4 regions of the Streptomyces sp. NPDC091682 genome follow, and region 4 is predicted to be linked to each of the others. Evidence: riboswitches for the same ligand, from Rfam matches in the RefSeq annotation. Region 4 holds a riboswitch; each other region holds the start of a gene.
What was found. Region 4 has a riboswitch for cobalamin ahead of ACIQK6_RS22870 (ribonucleoside-diphosphate reductase subunit alpha). Riboswitches for the same ligand answer to the same signal wherever they lie in the genome.
Positions count from the first base shown of each region.

Region 1: linked by a shared signal. The riboswitch ahead of cobN (cobaltochelatase subunit CobN) and the one ahead of ACIQK6_RS22870 (ribonucleoside-diphosphate reductase subunit alpha) in region 4 are both predicted to bind cobalamin.
Region 2: linked by a shared signal. The riboswitch ahead of ACIQK6_RS04610 (CoA-acylating methylmalonate-semialdehyde dehydrogenase) and the one ahead of ACIQK6_RS22870 (ribonucleoside-diphosphate reductase subunit alpha) in region 4 are both predicted to bind cobalamin.
Region 3: linked by a shared signal. The riboswitch ahead of metE (5-methyltetrahydropteroyltriglutamate--homocysteine S-methyltransferase) and the one ahead of ACIQK6_RS22870 (ribonucleoside-diphosphate reductase subunit alpha) in region 4 are both predicted to bind cobalamin.

Region 1 covers NZ_JBIVTH010000003.1:232,404-236,568, forward strand. Annotated here, with positions in the region: gene ACIQK6_RS09095 (precorrin-2 C(20)-methyltransferase) at 1-227, opposite strand, end outside; gene ACIQK6_RS09100 (precorrin-8X methylmutase) at 224-871, opposite strand; gene ACIQK6_RS09105 (cobalamin biosynthesis protein CobG) at 868-2,178, opposite strand; cobalamin riboswitch at 2,459-2,621, shown strand; gene cobN (cobaltochelatase subunit CobN) at 2,657-4,165, shown strand, end outside.
Region 2 covers NZ_JBIVTH010000002.1:40,385-44,549, forward strand. Annotated here, with positions in the region: gene ACIQK6_RS04605 (short-chain fatty acyl-CoA regulator family protein) at 159-1,574, shown strand; cobalamin riboswitch at 1,663-1,848, shown strand; gene ACIQK6_RS04610 (CoA-acylating methylmalonate-semialdehyde dehydrogenase) at 2,053-3,552, shown strand; gene ACIQK6_RS04615 (acyl-CoA dehydrogenase family protein) at 3,549-4,165, shown strand, end outside.
Region 3 covers NZ_JBIVTH010000014.1:8,911-13,075, reverse strand. Annotated here, with positions in the region: gene ACIQK6_RS28840 (FAD-dependent monooxygenase) at 1-420, shown strand, start outside; gene ACIQK6_RS28835 (hypothetical protein) at 516-1,079, opposite strand; cobalamin riboswitch at 1,295-1,524, shown strand; gene metE (5-methyltetrahydropteroyltriglutamate--homocysteine S-methyltransferase) at 1,702-4,017, shown strand; gene ACIQK6_RS28825 (TetR/AcrR family transcriptional regulator) at 4,014-4,165, opposite strand, start outside.
Region 4 covers NZ_JBIVTH010000010.1:59-4,223, reverse strand. Annotated here, with positions in the region: gene ACIQK6_RS22875 (ribonucleotide-diphosphate reductase subunit beta) at 1-250, opposite strand, end outside; gene ACIQK6_RS22870 (ribonucleoside-diphosphate reductase subunit alpha) at 250-2,628, opposite strand; cobalamin riboswitch at 2,771-2,900, opposite strand; gene ACIQK6_RS22865 (GNAT family N-acetyltransferase) at 2,945-3,442, opposite strand; gene ACIQK6_RS22860 (Uma2 family endonuclease) at 3,521-4,105, shown strand.

The DNA.
Region 1 (4,165 bases), on a different contig from region 4:
TGGTCGGTGGTTTCGGTGGTGACCGGGTAGACCAGCGGTTCCTCGACGTGTTCGGCGCGCAGGTGCTTCGCCGCGATCGAGCGGGCGATGGAACGGCCGTGGCGGGCGCTGTGGTAGGCCACGACATCGGCCTCGGCGATCACCTCGACGGCGCGCAGGGTCATCAGCGACGGGTCGCCGGGGCCGAGTCCGACCCCGTACAGCCGGCCCTTGGCGATGTCGCTCATTCGGCCACGCTCGCAATGGCGTTGACGGCGGCCGCGGCCATCGCACTGCCGCCGCGCCGGCCGCGCACGATCAGGTGGTCGAGCCCCGAGGGGTGGGCGGCGAGGGCGTCTTTGGACTCGGCGGCGCCGATGAAGCCGACGGGGACGCCGATGACGGCGGCGGGGCGCGGGGCGCCCTCCTCGATCATCTCCAGCAGTCGGAACAGCGCGGTCGGCGCATTGCCGACGGCGATGACCGAACCCTCCAGCAGGCCGCGGTCGCGCCAGACCTCCAGGGCGGCGGCGCTGCGCGTGGTGCCCATCTTGGCGGCGAGCTCCGGTACGGCCGGGTCGGAGAGCGTGCAGATCACGTCGTTGTCGGCGGGCAGGCGCTTGCGGGTGACACCGCTGGCGACCATCTGGACGTCGCACAGGATCGGCGCGCCCACCTCCAGCGCCGCGCGGGCGCGCAGCACGACCTCGGGGGTGTACCCGAGGTCCTGCGGGAGGTCGGTCATCCCGCAGGCGTGGATCATGCGCACCGCGACCTGGGCAACCGTGTCGGGCAGCCCGGAGAGGTCCGCCTCGGCGCGGATCGTGGCAAAGGACTGGCGGTAGATGGCCGCGCCGTCCTTCTCGTACTCAAACACGGTGTACTCGCTCATTTCTTCACTACGTCGGGGTCGGTGCGGGCGTCCGCGAGTGCCGCGGCAAGATCACAGGGCCGTACGTCCTCGTGTTCGGGGCGGCCGGGCGCGGCGAGCCGGTATCCGGAGCCGGTGGCCACCAGGTCCACCCAGGCGGTGCCGCGCGGATGCCCGCAGCGGCGCTCGCAGCCGGACCAGTGCACGGGCAGCGGACCGCGCGCCCGGTCGGCGACGGCCCGCGCGTCGGCGCGCACGTCCGCGCGGGACTTCGCACAACCGGGCCGGCCGGTACAGGCGGTGACGGACTCCCAGGCGCTGTCGGGGGTGATGACCAGCCCGGCGTCCTCGATGCGGGCGGCGCCGTCGGCACGGGCCCCGGGCACGATGACGCTGCGCCACGGGGTGACGCGCAGTTGGCCGCTCCCCCCGTCCGCGACCTGCGCCAGGAGGCGCCACTGCGCGGTGTCGAGCCGGCCGAGCGGGGGCAGTACGCACAGGGTGGCGCCGTCGTGCCCGCCGGCGCCGGACGGCCGGGGCGGCGCGGCGTACGGCCAGTCCACGGCGCCGACCGGCGTCGCGGCGATCCCGGCGGTATCGAGGCGCCGTGCGAACTCGGTTGCTTTCAGGGCGTGTTCGGCGGGCAGTTCGGAGACCCGCCAGGCCTGGGTACCGGCCGCGGCGGCGGCGTCGAGGAAGTACCGGGCGGCCGCAAGTGCCGCCCCGGGGGTGTCCCGGCCGGCGAGCTCCACGGCGTCGGGGGTCCGGCCGAGCCTGACCAGCGCCCGGTCGTCGGGGCGGCCGAGGACGGTCACGTCGGGGCCGAGCGCGGCCACGTCGCCGCGCCCGTCGTCGAAGGCGAACAGGAAGCGTCCGGACAGCGCGGCCGCCCAGGGGCTCGCACACAGCAGCCGGTCGAACTCCATGGCCCGGGCCAGCGCGTCGGGCCGGTCCAGGCCCTCCGGGCCCTCCGGCCCGTCCAGGCCGGACAGGGGCGTCGCCACGATGTTCCGTACCCGCTCGTGGCTCGGCGCGGGGAGCAGCCCGGCCCCGTCCAGCAGCTCCGCGAGCCCGCCGCCGCACCCGTCGGCCAGTCCGCGCAGCTGCACGTTGCCGCGCGAGGTCAGCTCCAGGTGCCCGTCCCCGAACCGGTCGGCGGCGAGCGCCAGCGCCGACGCCTGCTCCACGGTGAGCAGCCCGCCCGGCAGCCGGACCCGCGCCAGGAACCCGTCGTCCGCCGCGTGCAGCCGCAGCGCGCCCGGGCAGGCGTCACCACGCTCCCGTATGACGGGTTCGTCCCGCGATGCGGCTGAAGGGGGCTGGGGCATGGCCGCGAGCATACCCACGATTGGGTCCCCCCGACCTGTGTCCGTCACCACCCCCACCAGCGACATTCGCCCCCAGCACCGCCCAAGCCACCCTTCTGGCCCACCCGGCCCTGCCCGGCGCTGCCCACCCGGCCCTGCCCGGCCCGTCCGGCGCCACCCGGCCCGTTCAGCCCCGCCGGAGTTTGAGGCGCGGGGTCCGGGGCAGAGCCCCGGCAACGGCGCCGCACCCGCAACCAGCGGGGGCTCACCCCACCCGCCATCCCGGCGGCAGCCACCCGCCCCTAAGATGACCTTCCGGCGGACCACACGGTCCGCCGTCGCCGAGGACGGCGACATGGGAGGAAGCCCGGTGCGATTCCGGCGCGGTCCCGCCACTGTGAACCCCGCGGAGCGATCCGGCGACCGGGGTGAGTCAGGAACTCCCGCTGTCCTCAACACTGCCCGGGGCGCGGAAACCCCGAGGAAGGCCTGCCGCCGCATGATCCTGCTGCTGTCGACGTCCGACACCGATCTGCTCAGCGCCCGCGCGGCGAACACGGCGGACGGACCCGTCCCGTACCGGTTCGCGAACCCCTCCCGTCTCCCCCTCGACGACCTCCCCGGCCTCCTCGACGGGGCCGACCTGGTCGTCGTACGCCTCCTCGGCGGCCTCCGCGCCTGGCAGGACGGCCTCGACCTGCTCCTCGCCCCCGACCAGACCCGTCCGGTCGTGGTCCTGACCGGCGAGCAGGCCCCGGACGCCCAGCTCATGGAGGCCTCCACGGTCCCCATCGGCATCGCGGCCGAGGCGCACGGCTACCTCGCCCACGGCGGCCCGGCCAACCTGGAGCAGCTGGCCCGCTTCCTGTCCGACACGGTGCTGCTGACCGGCCACGGCTTCGAGCCCCCCGCCGCCGCGCCCACCTGGGGCCCGCTGGAGCGCACGCCCGGGACCACCACGGGCCCGCGGGTCGCCGTGCTGTACTACCGCGCCCACCAGATGAGCGGGAACACTTCCTTCGTGCACGCCCTGTGCGACGCGATCGAGGCCCACGACGCCCGGGCGCTGCCCCTGTACGTGTCCTCCCTGCGCTCCCCCGAGCCGGAGCTGATCGCCGCGCTGGAGTCGGCCGACGCGGTCGTCACCACCGTCCTCGCGGCCGGCGGCACCAAGCCCGCCACCGCCTCGGCGGGCGGCGACGACGAGTCCTGGGACGCGGGCGCGCTCGCCGGCCTCGGAGTGCCGATCCTGCAGGCCCTGTGCCTGACCGGGTCGCGCTCCGCCTGGGAGGAGAACGACGAGGGCCTGTCCCCGCTGGACGCCGCCACGCAGGTCGCGGTGCCCGAGTTCGACGGCCGTCTGATCACCGTCCCGTTCTCCTTCAAGGAGCTCGACGACGACGGCCTGCCCGCCTACGTGGCCGACCCCGAGCGGGCCGCCCGGGTCGCGGGCATCGCCGTGCGCCACGCCCGCCTGCGGCACATCGAACGCCGCGACAAGAAGGTCGCGCTGGTCCTCTCCGCGTACCCGACCAAGCACTCCCGCATCGGCAACGCGGTCGGCCTGGACACCCCGGCCAGCGCCGTGGAGCTGCTGCGCACCCTCATCGCCGGCGGTTACGACTTCGGGCCGACCGAGGAGATCCCGGGCCTGGTCTCGGGCGACGGCGACGAGCTGATCCGCGCCCTGATCGAGGCCGGCGGCCACGACCAGGACTGGCTGACCGAGGAGCAGCTGGCCCGCAACCCGGTCCGGATCCCGGCCGCCGACTACAAGCGCTGGTTCGCCGAGCTCCCGGCCGAGCTGCGCGACAGCGTCACCGAGCACTGGGGCGAGGCCCCGGGCAACATGTTCGTGGACCGCTCCGCGAACCCGGAGGGTGACATCGTGCTCGCGGCGCTGCGCCGCGGGAACCTCCTCATCCTGATCCAGCCGCCGCGCGGCTTCGGCGAGAACCCGATCGCGATCTACCACGACCCGGACCTGCCGCCCTCGCACCACTACCTG
Region 2 (4,165 bases), on a different contig from region 4:
GACTCTGACACTGACACTGAGTGCCATCAAGGACGTACATCTGCCAAGGTCTGCGAATCTTCGGTCCCGAAATTGCCAAGGTTGCGAAGCCCGCTGGTCGCGAAGATCGCCGTATCCTGGCGGCGCGTGTCCGGCTCGGTAGACGGCGAGGGAGTTCGGTGAGCAAGACGTACGCGGGAGCACGACTGAGGCGGCTGCGCGAGGAGCGGCGGATGACCCAGGCCGACCTGGCCCGGGTGCTCGCCATCTCCCCCAGTTACCTCAACCAGATGGAGCACGACTCCCGGCCGCTCACCGTTCCCGTCCTGCTGCGGCTCACCGAGGCCTTCGGGGTGGACCCGGGCTTCTTCTCCGAACGCGACACCAGCCGGCTGGTCGCCGACCTGCGCGAAGCGCTCGCGAACGAGGTGGCCCGCGCCCGCGTATCCCCCTCCGACCTGGCCGAACTGGCCACCCGCATGCCCGCGGTCGCCTCGGTGCTGTTGGACCTGGGCCGGCGCAGCCAGCTCCTGGCCGAGCGCCTCGCCGACGCCGCCGACGGCCGGGACGTGGCCACCGACAGCCCTCGCTCGCCCCACGAGGAGATCCGCGAGTTCTTCTACCGGCGGCAGAACTACCTCCACGACACCGATGTCGCCGCCGAAGACCTGGCCGTCGAGATCGGCATCCGCCCGGGGGACGTCATCCGCGCGCTGACCCGCCGGCTCGGCGACCGGCACGGGATCCGGACGGCCACGGACTCCGACCGGCTGCACCACTACGACCCCGCCGCCCGGGTCCTGCACCTGTCGAACCGGCTCCGGCCGGGACAGCAGGCGTTCCGAATGGCCACCCAGCTGGCGCTGATCGAGTACGGGGACGAGCTGGACCGGCTGGCCGCCGAGGACTTCGAGCCCGGCACCCCCGTCCACGCCCTCGCGCGGATCGGGATCGCCAACCACTTCGCGGGCGCGCTCATCCTCCCGTACCGCGCCTTCCACGCGGCCGCCGAGGAGTTCCGCTACGACATCGAGCGACTCACCGACCACTTCGGGATCGGCTACGAGACGGTCTGCCACCGGCTGAGCACCCTGCAACGGCCCAGGCTGCGCGGGGTGCCCTTCTCCTTCGTCCGAGTGGACCGGGCCGGGAACATGTCCAAGAGGCAGTCCGCGACCGGATTCCACTTCTCCCGCGCGGGCGGCACCTGCCCGCTGTGGAACGTCTACGAGGCCTTCGCCGCGCCCGGCCGCATCCACGTCCAGGTGGCCGCCATGCCCGACGGGCAGCGCTACTTGTGGACCGCCCGGGCCGTCACCCGCCACCGCGGCGGCTGGGGCGAGCCGGGCAAGACCTTCGCGATCGGGCTCGGCTGCGAGATCCGGCACGCCTCGCGGCTCGTGTACGCCGACGGACTCGACCTCGACAACGCGGCGGCCGCCACCCCCATCGGCATGGGTTGCCGCCTCTGCGAACGCCTCGACTGTCCGCAGCGGGCCGTGCCGCCGCTCGGGCGGGCGCTGGCCGTCGACGAGAACAGCAGCACCTTCATCCCGTACCCGGTGACCAGGAACGACGTCCCGGCACGGAACTGAGCGGGCGCCAGGCCCACGGGCGGCACGACAGGTCGGCCGCCGCGGCCGGACGGAAGGCGCGCGGCGGCGGCTCTGGACTTACTAGGACGTCCAACTATATGTTCGTGGCACAAGGTCCGCGGTGCAGGGAAGCCGGTGAGAAACCGGCACGGTCCCGCCACTGTGACCGGGGAGTGTGCTGCCATCCACACGCCACTGACGAGGTCTGTCGGGAAGGCGGGCGGCACGCGGGGATCCGGGAGTCAGGATACCGGCCGCGGATGTTCCGTGTTGTCCACGAGGATGGAGCAGACACGCATGGCACCGGTTTGTACCCACGACCCTGGTGATCCGGCGGAGCGCGCGCACACGTTCGCACGCTCGTAGGTCGTCCCATTCGACCCAGTCCCACGGCCTTCCCCAGCGGCGCACCCGATCGGGTGCCGTCCGCCGGTCGGTCGTGCCATCCCCGGATCCAACCTGACGAGAGCAGGCACCCATGGTCCGTGAACTCACCCATTTCATCGGCGGCAAGCACACCACCGGATCCTCCGGACTCTTCACCGACGTGTACGACCCCAACACCGGCTCCGTCCAGGCCCGCGTCCCGCTCGCGGGGCGGGCCGACACCGAGGCCGCCATCGCGAACGCCGAGGAGGCGCAGGCCGACTGGGGGCAGTGGAACCCGCAGCGCCGCTCGCGCGTCCTGCTGCGCTTCCTCCAGCTGGTCGAGGGCGAACGGGACTCCCTCGCAAGGCTGTTGTCCTGCGAACACGGCAAGACCGTCGCCGACGCCCACGGTGACCTGCAACGCGGTCTGGAGGTGGTCGAGTTCGCCGCCGGCGTCCCGCACCTGCTGAAGGGCGAGTTCACCGACAACGCGGGCACCGGGATCGACGTGCACTCCCTGCGCTCACCGCTCGGCGTGGTCGCCGGGATCACCCCCTTCAACTTCCCCGCGATGATCCCCCTGTGGCAAGCCGCGCCCGCCCTGGCCTGCGGCAACTCCTTCATCCTGAAGCCCTCCGAGCGCGACCCCTCCGTACCGCTGCGCCTCGCCGAACTGTTCCTGGAGGCCGGGCTGCCGCCCGGCGTGCTCAATGTGGTCAACGGCGGCAAGGAAGCCGTCGACACCCTCCTGGAAGACCCGCGCGTGCAAGCCCTCGGCTTCGTCGGCTCCACCCCGATCGCCGCGCACATCTACGCCACCGCCGCGGCCCACGGCAAGCGCGCCCAGTGCTTCGGCGGCGCCAAGAACCACATGATCGTGATGCCCGACGCCGATCTCGACCAGGCCGTGGAGGCCCTCATCGGCGCCGGCTACGGCTCCGCGGGCGAGCGCTGCATGGCCATCGCCGTCGCCGTCCCCGTCGGCGAGGAGACCGCGAACGCCCTGGTCGGAAAGTTGAAGGAACGGATCGCCACCCTGCGGGTGGGCCGCTCCGACGACCCCGAGGCCGATTTCGGGCCGCTGGTCAGCCGGGACGCCCTCGACCGGGTGAACCGCTACGTCGGCATCGGAGCCACCGAAGGCGCCGAACTCGTCGTGGACGGCCGCGGGTTCACCCTGCCCGGACACGAGGACGGCTTCTTCGCCGGCGCCACCCTCTTCGACCGGGTGACCCCGCAGATGCGGATCTACCGCGAGGAGATCTTCGGCCCGGTGCTGTCCGTCGTACGGGCCGCCGATTACGAGGAGGCCCTGCGGCTGCCCACCGAGCACCCGTACGGCAACGGCGTCGCGATCTTCACGCGCGACGGCGACACGGCGCGCGACTTCACCCGCCGGGTGGGCGCCGGCATGGTCGGCGTCAACGTGCCGATCCCGGTCCCCGTGGCGTATCACACCTTCGGCGGCTGGAAGCGGTCCGGCTTCGGCGATCTGAACCAGCACGGCCCCGACTCGATCCGCTTCTACACCCGCACCAAGACCGTCACCTCGCGCTGGCCCTCCGGGGCCAAGGAGGGCGCGAGCTTCACCATCCCGACGATGGGATGAGCCCGGTGACCCTCACCCTCAGCCCCGATCAGCTCGCCCTCGCCGAAGTCACCCTCGACTTCGCCCAGGAGCAGCTCGGCCCGTACGCCGTCACCTGGGACCAGGACAAGCACTTCCCGCTGGACGTGATCCGCAAGGCGGCGGACCTCGGGCTCGGCGGCGTCTACGTCCGCGAGGAGCACGGCGGCAGCGGCCTCAGCCGCAGCGACGGCGTCCTCGTCTTCGAGACCCTCGCCACCGGTTGCCCCTCCATCGCCGGATACCTCTCCATCCACAACATGGTCGCCTGGATGATCGACCGGTACGGGGACGCGGACCAGCGGGCCCGCTGGCTCCCCGACCTGTGCTCCGCCCGGTCGCTGGGCAGCTACTGCCTGACCGAGCCCGGCGCCGGATCCGACGCGGCCCAGCTGCGCACCCGGGCCGAGCGCACCGGCGACGGCTACGTGCTGACCGGGGTCAAGCAGTTCATCTCCGGCGCCGGCGCCTCCGAGGTCTACATCGTCATGGCCCGCACCGGCGGGGAGGGCCCGGGCGGCATCTCCGCGTTCGTCGTCGAACGCGCGGATGCCGGGGTCTCCTTCGGTCCGAACGAGCGCAAGATGGGCTGGAA
Region 3 (4,165 bases), on a different contig from region 4:
GGGGCCGACCCGGACCAGTCCGTGGTGCCCGAACGGATGCGGCTCTGCGGCGATCCGGGCAGTCGCGCACCGCACATGTGGCTCTGCGGTCCGGGGGACCCGGAGCCGAAGTCCACCGTGGACCTCTACGAGCGTTCCTTCGTCCTGCTGTGTTCCGAGGACGCGCCGTGGCGTGCCGCGGGGCGGTCCGTCGCCGAACTGCTGGGCGTTCCCCTGGACGTGTACGCGATCGGTACCGGCCCCGAGGCCGATCTGATCCCGGCGAACGGCGCCGACTGGACCGAGGTGCACGGCACGACGGCGCAGGGCGCGATCCTGGTCCGCCCGGACGGCTTCGTGGCCTGGCGTTCGGCGCAGGCGGTGGCGGATCCGGCAGCGGTCCTCCACGAGGTCCTGACCACGCTGCTGGACCGCTCCTGATCCGGCCGCTCCCGTTCCCGCGGGCACCGGGGGCGCCGTCCGGCGGAGTGATCCGCGGGGCGGCGCCCTTCACCTCGTGGTGATGCCGGACCGGGTCATCGCGCCGTCTTCGAGCCGAGGCCCCCGGGGGTCCTCGGAACCCAGTCGGGGGTGGCCGAGGCCTCCTTCGGATCCGGCTCCCGCATGGTCACGCGCCAGCCGTCCTCTCCGGCCCTTCCGGTGAGGCGCACCACGAACGACTTGGTCTGGCCCGTGTCGTGGAAGTACACGACGACGACCTGCCGCACGGACCCCTCGTCGTAGAACTCGGCGGTGACCTTCCCCTTGGCCCCCTCGTGGAAGGACCGGATCCAGTTCCGCGCGGTCCGCTCGACGTCCCCCTTCGCGTCATCGGGGTCGGCCGCGAGCGACTCCACCTCCTCGGCCTTGCCGTCGGCGAGCCGCCAGACCAGACTCTGGGTGATCTTGAGGGACTCGGAGGTGGGGTACCCGACCACGCCCAGCGGTTCGTGGTTCGCGTAGTCGGTCGCGTACCGCAGCTCCTCGTCGGCGGCACAGGCGGTGAGAGCGCCGGATGCCAGCACGGACACCAGGGCGGCACGCACGACGCCGGGTGTCAGGGCGCGGACGCGTGGGGTGCGGGGGACCGGTGTAGCCATACTTCCTCGGTCTTCCGGTGGTCGTCGAGCGATCTCGATGCGGGGAGCTGCAACGTAGCGCCCTTACCGGGCAGTTCGATCCGGTAAACGGACAAGAGGGACACAACTCGCGCCGCAGTGACGCAATTCACTCCATGGCTGGATTTCGCCCCTCAGGAGTCTCACTTCACCATCCGGATGCCGGACAACTCCGCACGCCGGCGGGCAACGCCGTCTACTCTGGCCGGGCAGCTGGTTCGCCCCGTCCGCCAGGCGGGATGCGTCGTAAGAGGGAACCCGGTGGGAATCCGGGACTGCCCCGCAGCGGTGAGCGGGAACGACCGCCGTCATACGCACTGGACCCGGACGGGTCTGGGAAGCGACGGCCAGTAGGAGTCTCGTACGGCATCCGTACGACGGGACGCGCCCGCGAGTCCGAAGACCTGCCCGTTGCCCGTGCGCGACCGATCGCGCACGGAAATCCCGGTGACCTCGTGGGCGGGTCGGCGACACATCAGGCGGACGACCGCGGGCACGTGCAGCCGCACGCACCCGTATCCGGTCGGTATCCGCCCGGTCCGTCATCCCTTCGCGCCCTCGGCCCCACCGGGTCCACAGGAGAACGCTCGCGAAGGAGAGTTCCGTGACCCGCACGACCCCCGCCGCCGGACGGCCCACCGCGGCCACCGTGTACGGCTACCCCCGCCAGGGCCCCAACCGCGAACTGAAGAAGTCCGTCGAGGGCTACTGGAAGGGCCGCAACGACGCCGGAGCCCTCCGGGAAACCGCCCGCGAACTGCGCCGGACGAACTGGCAGCAGCTGGCCGACGCCGGCATCACCGAGGTGCCGACCGGTGACTTCTCGTACTACGACCACGTGCTGGACACCAGCGTGATGGTCGGCGCTGTCCCTGAGCGGCACCGCGCCGCCGTCGCGGCCGACCCCCTCGACGGGTACTTCGCCATGGCGCGCGGCACCCAGGACGTCGCGCCGCTGGAAATGACCAAGTGGTTCGACACCAACTACCACTACCTGGTGCCGGAGCTCGGCCCGGACACGGTCTTCACCGCCGACTCCACCAAGCAGGTCGCCGAGCTGCAGGAAGCGCTCGGGCTGGGCCACACCGCCCGCCCGGTCCTGGTCGGCCCCGTCACCTACCTGCTGCTGGCCAAGCCCGCCCCCGGCGTCGGCGCCCACTTCGACCCGCTCGCCCTGCTCGACCGGCTGCTGCCCGTCTACGCCCAGGTCCTGGCCGACCTGCGCGCCGCCGGAGCCGAGTGGGTGCAACTGGACGAGCCCGCCCTGGTGCAGGACCGCACCCCGGCCGAACTGAACGCCACCGCCCGCGCCTACCGGGAGCTCGGCGGCCGGAGCGACCGGCCCAAGCTGCTCGTCGCCTCCTACTTCGACCGGCTCGGCGAGGCCCTGCCCGTACTGGCCAAGGCCCCCGTCGAAGGTCTCGCCCTGGACTTCACCGAGGCCGCGGCCGGCAACCTCGAGGACCTCGCAGCCGTCGGGGGCCTACCGGGCAAGCGCCTCGTAGCCGGTGTCGTCGGCGGCCGCAACATCTGGATCAACGACTACGAGAAGTCCCTCGGCACCCTCGGCACCCTCCTGGGGCTCGCCGACCGGGTGGACGTGGCCGCCTCCTGCTCCCTGCTCCACGTGCCGCTGGACGCCACCGCCGAACGGGACGTCGACCCGCAGGTGAGGCGCTGGCTCGCCTTCGCACGCCAGAAGACCGCGGAGGTCGCCACGCTCGCCCGCGGTCTGGCCCGCGGCACGGACGCCATCGCCGCCGAACTCGCCGCCAACCGGGCCGACCTGGCCTCCCGCGCCGGCTCCGCCCTCACCCACGATCCGGCCGTCCGGGCCCGCACCGCCGCCGTCACCGACGCGGACGGGCGGCGCGCCCAGCCGTACCCGGAGCGGGCCGCCGCCCAGCGGGCGCACCTGGGTCTCCCGCTGCTTCCGACGACCACGATCGGATCGTTCCCGCAGACCACCGAACTGCGCACGGCCCGCGCCGACCTGCGGGCCGGGCGCATCGACACCGCCGGATACGAGGACCGCATCCGGGCCGAGATCCGGGAGGTCCTGGCCTTCCAGGAGAAGGCCGGCATCGACGTGCTGGTGCACGGCGAGCCCGAACGCAACGACATGGTCCAGTACTTCGCCGAGCAGCTCACCGGCTACCTGGCCACCCAGCACGGCTGGGTACAGTCCTACGGCACCCGCTACGTCCGCCCGCCCGTGCTGGCCGGCGACGTCTCCCGCCCCGACCCGATGACCGTGCGCTGGACCACGTACGCCCAGTCGCAGACGCCCAAGCCGGTCAAGGGCATGCTGACCGGCCCCGTCACCATGCTCGCCTGGTCCTTCGTCCGCGACGACCAGCCACTCGGCGACACCGCCCGCCAGGTGGCGCTCGCCCTGCGCGACGAGGTGGGCGACCTGGAGGCGGCCGGCACCCCGGTCATCCAGGTCGACGAACCCGCCCTGCGCGAGACCCTCCCGCTGCGGGCCGCCGACCACGCCGCCTACCTCGCCTGGGCCACCGAGTCCTTCCGGCTCGCCACGGCCGGGGTGCGCCCGGACACCCAGATCCACACGCACATGTGCTACGCCGAGTTCGGTGACATCGTGGCGGCCATCGAGGACCTCGACGCCGATGTCATCAGCCTGGAGGCCGCCCGTTCCCACATGCAGGTCGCCGGTGAACTCGCGGGCGCCGGCTACCCGCGCGAGGTCGGTCCCGGTGTCTGGGACATCCATTCGCCGCGGATCCCCTCCGTCGCCGAGGCGACGGCCCTGCTGCGCAAGGGGTTGGGGGCCATCCCGGCGGAGCGGCTGTGGGTCAATCCCGACTGCGGCCTGAAGACCCGGGGTTGGCCGGAGACCAAGGCCTCCCTGGAGAACCTGGTCGAGGCGGCCCGGCAGGTGCGCGCCGAGGTCTAGGCCGGGCGCACGTCGGCGGCGGCCCTGTCGTCGCCGACGAGGCCCGCGACGTGGTCGGTGATCACATCGAGGATGTCCGTCGAAATCCTGTCGTCGCCGAGGACGAGGTGGTTCAGCGTCAGTCCGTCGGTCATGGCGGCCAGATAGC
Region 4 (4,165 bases):
TCAGCACCAGGTTGTTCGAGACGATCGAGTCGCCCGTCGCGAAGAACGCGACCAGTCGGCCGATCATGTGCTGCTCGGAGGGCGTCAGCTTCGCGAGGTCCGCGACGTCCGAGTGGAGGTCGACCTCCTCGACGGTCCAGGTGTTCTTGATCGCGTCCCGGTAGCGCTCGTAGAAGTCCGGGTAGCGCATCGGGCGCAGCGTGAGCTCGAAGCCCGGGTCCAGGAGGTTCTTGTTGTCGTTGGAGCTCATTACTGGCAGGCCTCGCAGGACTCGGGGTTCTCAAGGGAGCAGGCCAGCGCCTCGGCGTCGGCGACCGCCTGCGGCAGCTCGACGGGGGTGGCCGCCTGCGCGGCGCGGGCGATCTTCGTCGCCGGGCGCGAACGCAGGTAGTAGGTGGTCTTCAGACCCTGCTTCCAGGCGTACGCGTACATCGAGCTGAGCTTGCCGATGGTGGGCGTCTCCAGGAACAGGTTCAGCGACTGCGACTGGTCGAGGAACGGCGTACGGGCCGCCGCCATGTCGATCAGACCGCGCTGCGGGATCTCCCACGCCGTGCGGTACAGCTCGCGGACCTCGGCCGGGATCCAGCCGAAGCCCTGGACCGAGCCGGAGGAGTCGCGCAGCGCCTCGCGGGTCTGGGCGTCCCACACGCCGAGCTGCTTCAGCTCCTCCACCAGGTAGCCGTTCACCTGGAGGAACTCACCGCTGAGCGTCTCGCGCTTGAAGAGGTTGGAGACCTGCGGCTCGATGCACTCGTACACGCCGGCGATCGAGGCGATCGTGGCCGTCGGGGCGATGGCCAGGAGCAGGGAGTTGCGCATGCCGGTCTCGGCGACGCGGGTGCGCAGCGCATCCCAGCGCTCCGGCCAGTTCAGCTCGACGTCGTAGTGGTCGGGGTGCAGGACACCGCGGGCGGTACGGGTCTGCTCCCAGGCCGGGAGCGGGCCGCTGCGCTCGGCGAGGTCGCAGGAGGCCTCGTAGGCGGCCAGCATGATGCGCTCGGAGAGCTTGGTGGACAGGGCCTTCGCCTCGGGAGAGTCGAAGGGCAGCTTCAGCTTGAAGAAGACGTCCTGGAGGCCCATCGCGCCCAGGCCCACCGGGCGCCAGCGGGCGTTGGAGCGGCCGGCCTGCTCGGTCGGGTAGAAGTTGATGTCCACGACGCGGTCGAGGAAGGTGACGGCCGTGCGGACGGTCTCGTCGATCCGCTCCCAGTCGATCTCGCCGTCCACGACGAACGCGCCCAGGTTGACCGAACCGAGGTTGCAGACGGCCGTCTCGCCGTCGTTGGTGACCTCGATGATTTCGGTGCACAGGTTCGAGGAGTGCACGACGGTGCCCGGCTCGGCCGTCTGGTTCGCCGTGCGGTTGGAGGCGTCCTTGAAGGTCATCCAGCCCTGGCCGGTCTGCGCGAGGGTGCGCATCATCCGGCCGTACAGGTCGCGCGCCGGCATGGTCTTGCGGGCCAGGCCGTCCGCCTCGGCCTTGCGGTAGGCGGCGTCGAACTCGTCGCCCCACAGGTCGACCAGCTCGGGCACGTCGGCCGGGGAGAACAGCGACCACTCGGCGTCTGCGTTCACGCGGCGCATGAACTCGTCCGGCACCCAGTGGGCCAGGTTCAGGTTGTGGGTGCGGCGCTGGTCCTCACCGGTGTTGTCGCGGAGCTCCAGGAACTCCTCGATGTCCGCGTGCCAGGTCTCCAGGTAGACGGCGGCGGCGCCCTTGCGGCGGCCACCCTGGTTCACGGCGGCGACGGAGGCGTCGAGGGTCTTCAGGAACGGCACGATGCCGTTGGAGTGGCCGTTGGTGCCGCGGATCAGCGAACCGCGGGCGCGGATGCGGGAGTACGAGAGGCCGATGCCGCCGGCGTGCTTGGACAGGCGCGCGACCTGGTGGTAGCGGTCGTAGATCGAGTCGAGCTCGTCCAGCGGGGAGTCCAGCAGGTAGCAGGAGGACATCTGCGGGTGCCGGGTGCCGGAGTTGAAGAGCGTGGGGGAGGACGGCAGGTAGTCCAGGCGGCTCATCAGCCGGTACAGCGAGGCCACTTCCTCCACTGCCTGGACGCTCTCGTCGGCGGCCAGGCCGCAGGCCACGCGCAGCATGAAGTACTGCGGGGTCTCGATGACCTGACGGGTGATCGGGTGGCGCAGCAGGTAGCGGCTGTGCAGGGTGCGCAGACCGAAGAAGCCGAAGCGGTCGTCGGCGCCCTCGGCGAGGGTCAGCTCGACGAGCGAGTCGAGCCGGGCCGCGTGGGTGCGGACGAACTCGGCGGTGCGGTCGGCGATGAGGCCCTCGCGGTGGCCGACCTCGACGGAGGCCGAGAAGGAGGTGGAGCCCTGGCTCGCGGCCTCGTCGCGCACGGCCAGCGTCAGCAGGCGGGCGGCGAGCCGGGAGTAGGCCGGGTCCTCCGAGATCAGACCGGCGGCGGCCTCCGTGGCCAGCCCGCGCAGTTCGGCGTCGTCGGCCGCGGAGCTGCGGCCGCGCAGCGCGGAGGCCGCGACCCGGCCGGGGTCGGTGTCGGGGAGGTCCGCCGTCAGTTCGGTGAGGGTACGCAGCAGCGTGGCCCCCGGGCCCTCGGTGTTGTCGCCAGAAGTGGACTCGGCGCGCGGTGCGGAAGGCGCGATGGTCACGGCGGGAGCTCTCCCTCGCTCGGCCCGGTCATCGGCGGGGCGGGGCGCGAGCGGGCGCACGCGGGCGCGACGAGAACGCGTACCCCGCATGGCGTCCACCGGCCCAACCGCGAGGCCCGGACGAATCGGCACCCGGTTCGGTCGAGCCGGGCGCGCTGTCGGCAGGTCATCGGACTTGGCGTCCGGTAGCCGGACACTTCATACCGTTGCGGGACAGTTCCGGATTCGCACCGGATTCCCCTGCAGCGACAGCAGGCATGAGCATACATGTGGGGGCGGCCCTGTGCGGTAACCCCCACATGTAGTGTCGGCGTGGCTACAGCTTGAGCCGGTAAGTGAGGAGTGTCAGGCCCTCGATCGGCGCCCAATCCCGCCCCGGAGTGCGTACGAAGCCCAGGCGCGCGTAGATCCGATGGGCGCCGGCCATGCTGCGCTGGGTGGACAGGGCCAGGCCGCGCACGCCCTCCACGGCCCGCGCCCGCTCGATGCAAGCCCGCACCAGAGCCTCGCCGACGCCCTGGCCGCGCGCCTCGTGGGCCACCGCGAGCATCCGGAACTCCGCCTCGTCGGGGGCCGCGACGTCGGCGAGCGGACTGCCCGGAGCGGCGAACGTCACACCGCCCAGCAACCGTCCGTCCCGCTCGGCGACGAGCACCTCGGCCCGGGCGGCCCGGCCGGCCACGTCGCGCAGCACGTTCAGGTAGGCGTCGTCCTCGTTGAAGTCCAGGTGCCCGTCGGCGAGGTAGGCCCGCGCCGTGATCTCGCCCAGCTCCGCGTAGTCGGCGGGCACCGCCGTTCTGATCACCATGTCCATGCGGTCGAGTGTGCAGGACGGGTGTCCACGCCCGGCGCTATCGTCGGAAGCAGCACCGTCGAGGAAGGTGAGCGAGGCATGACCGTGATGACCGACCGCCCCCACATGCTGACCGAGGAGTTCGAGACCCTCGCGCGTATAGGCGCCAGAGAGGTGGAGGGGCTGCGGTTGGAATTCATCGATGGGAAGCTGGGGGTTAAGGCGGTGCCGGACGGGGACCACGGACTGATCATCGAGTGGCTCATGCGCATCTGCATCCAGCATCGTCCTGAGCTCTTCCTCTATGGCGAGCAAGGTTTGCAGGTGCAGCAGTATCGCGATGGGCGTGCCCGGCCGGATGGGGTCCTGGCGCCGAGCGGCTTCATGAAGGCGCAGGGCGAGTGGGTTGCCCCGGACGCTGTTCTGATGGTCGTGGAGGTCACTTCGTACGACTCCGACACCGACCGCCGTGACCGGATCGAGAAGCCGCGGGCCTTCGCCGAGACCGGCATTCCCGTCTATCTGCTGATCGACAGGGACAGCTGTGAGGTCTCGGTCCACAGTGAACCCGACGGGCATCGGTACGAGACCGTCCGCACCGTCCCCTTCGGCAAGGACGTCAAGCTCCCCGACCCCGTCGGCATCACCCTCCCGACCGAGCCCCTCAAGGACTGGGTGCGCTGACCACGGCCGAGGGGCCCCCCCCCCGGGGGGGGGGGGGGGCCCCCCCCCCCCCCCCCCCCC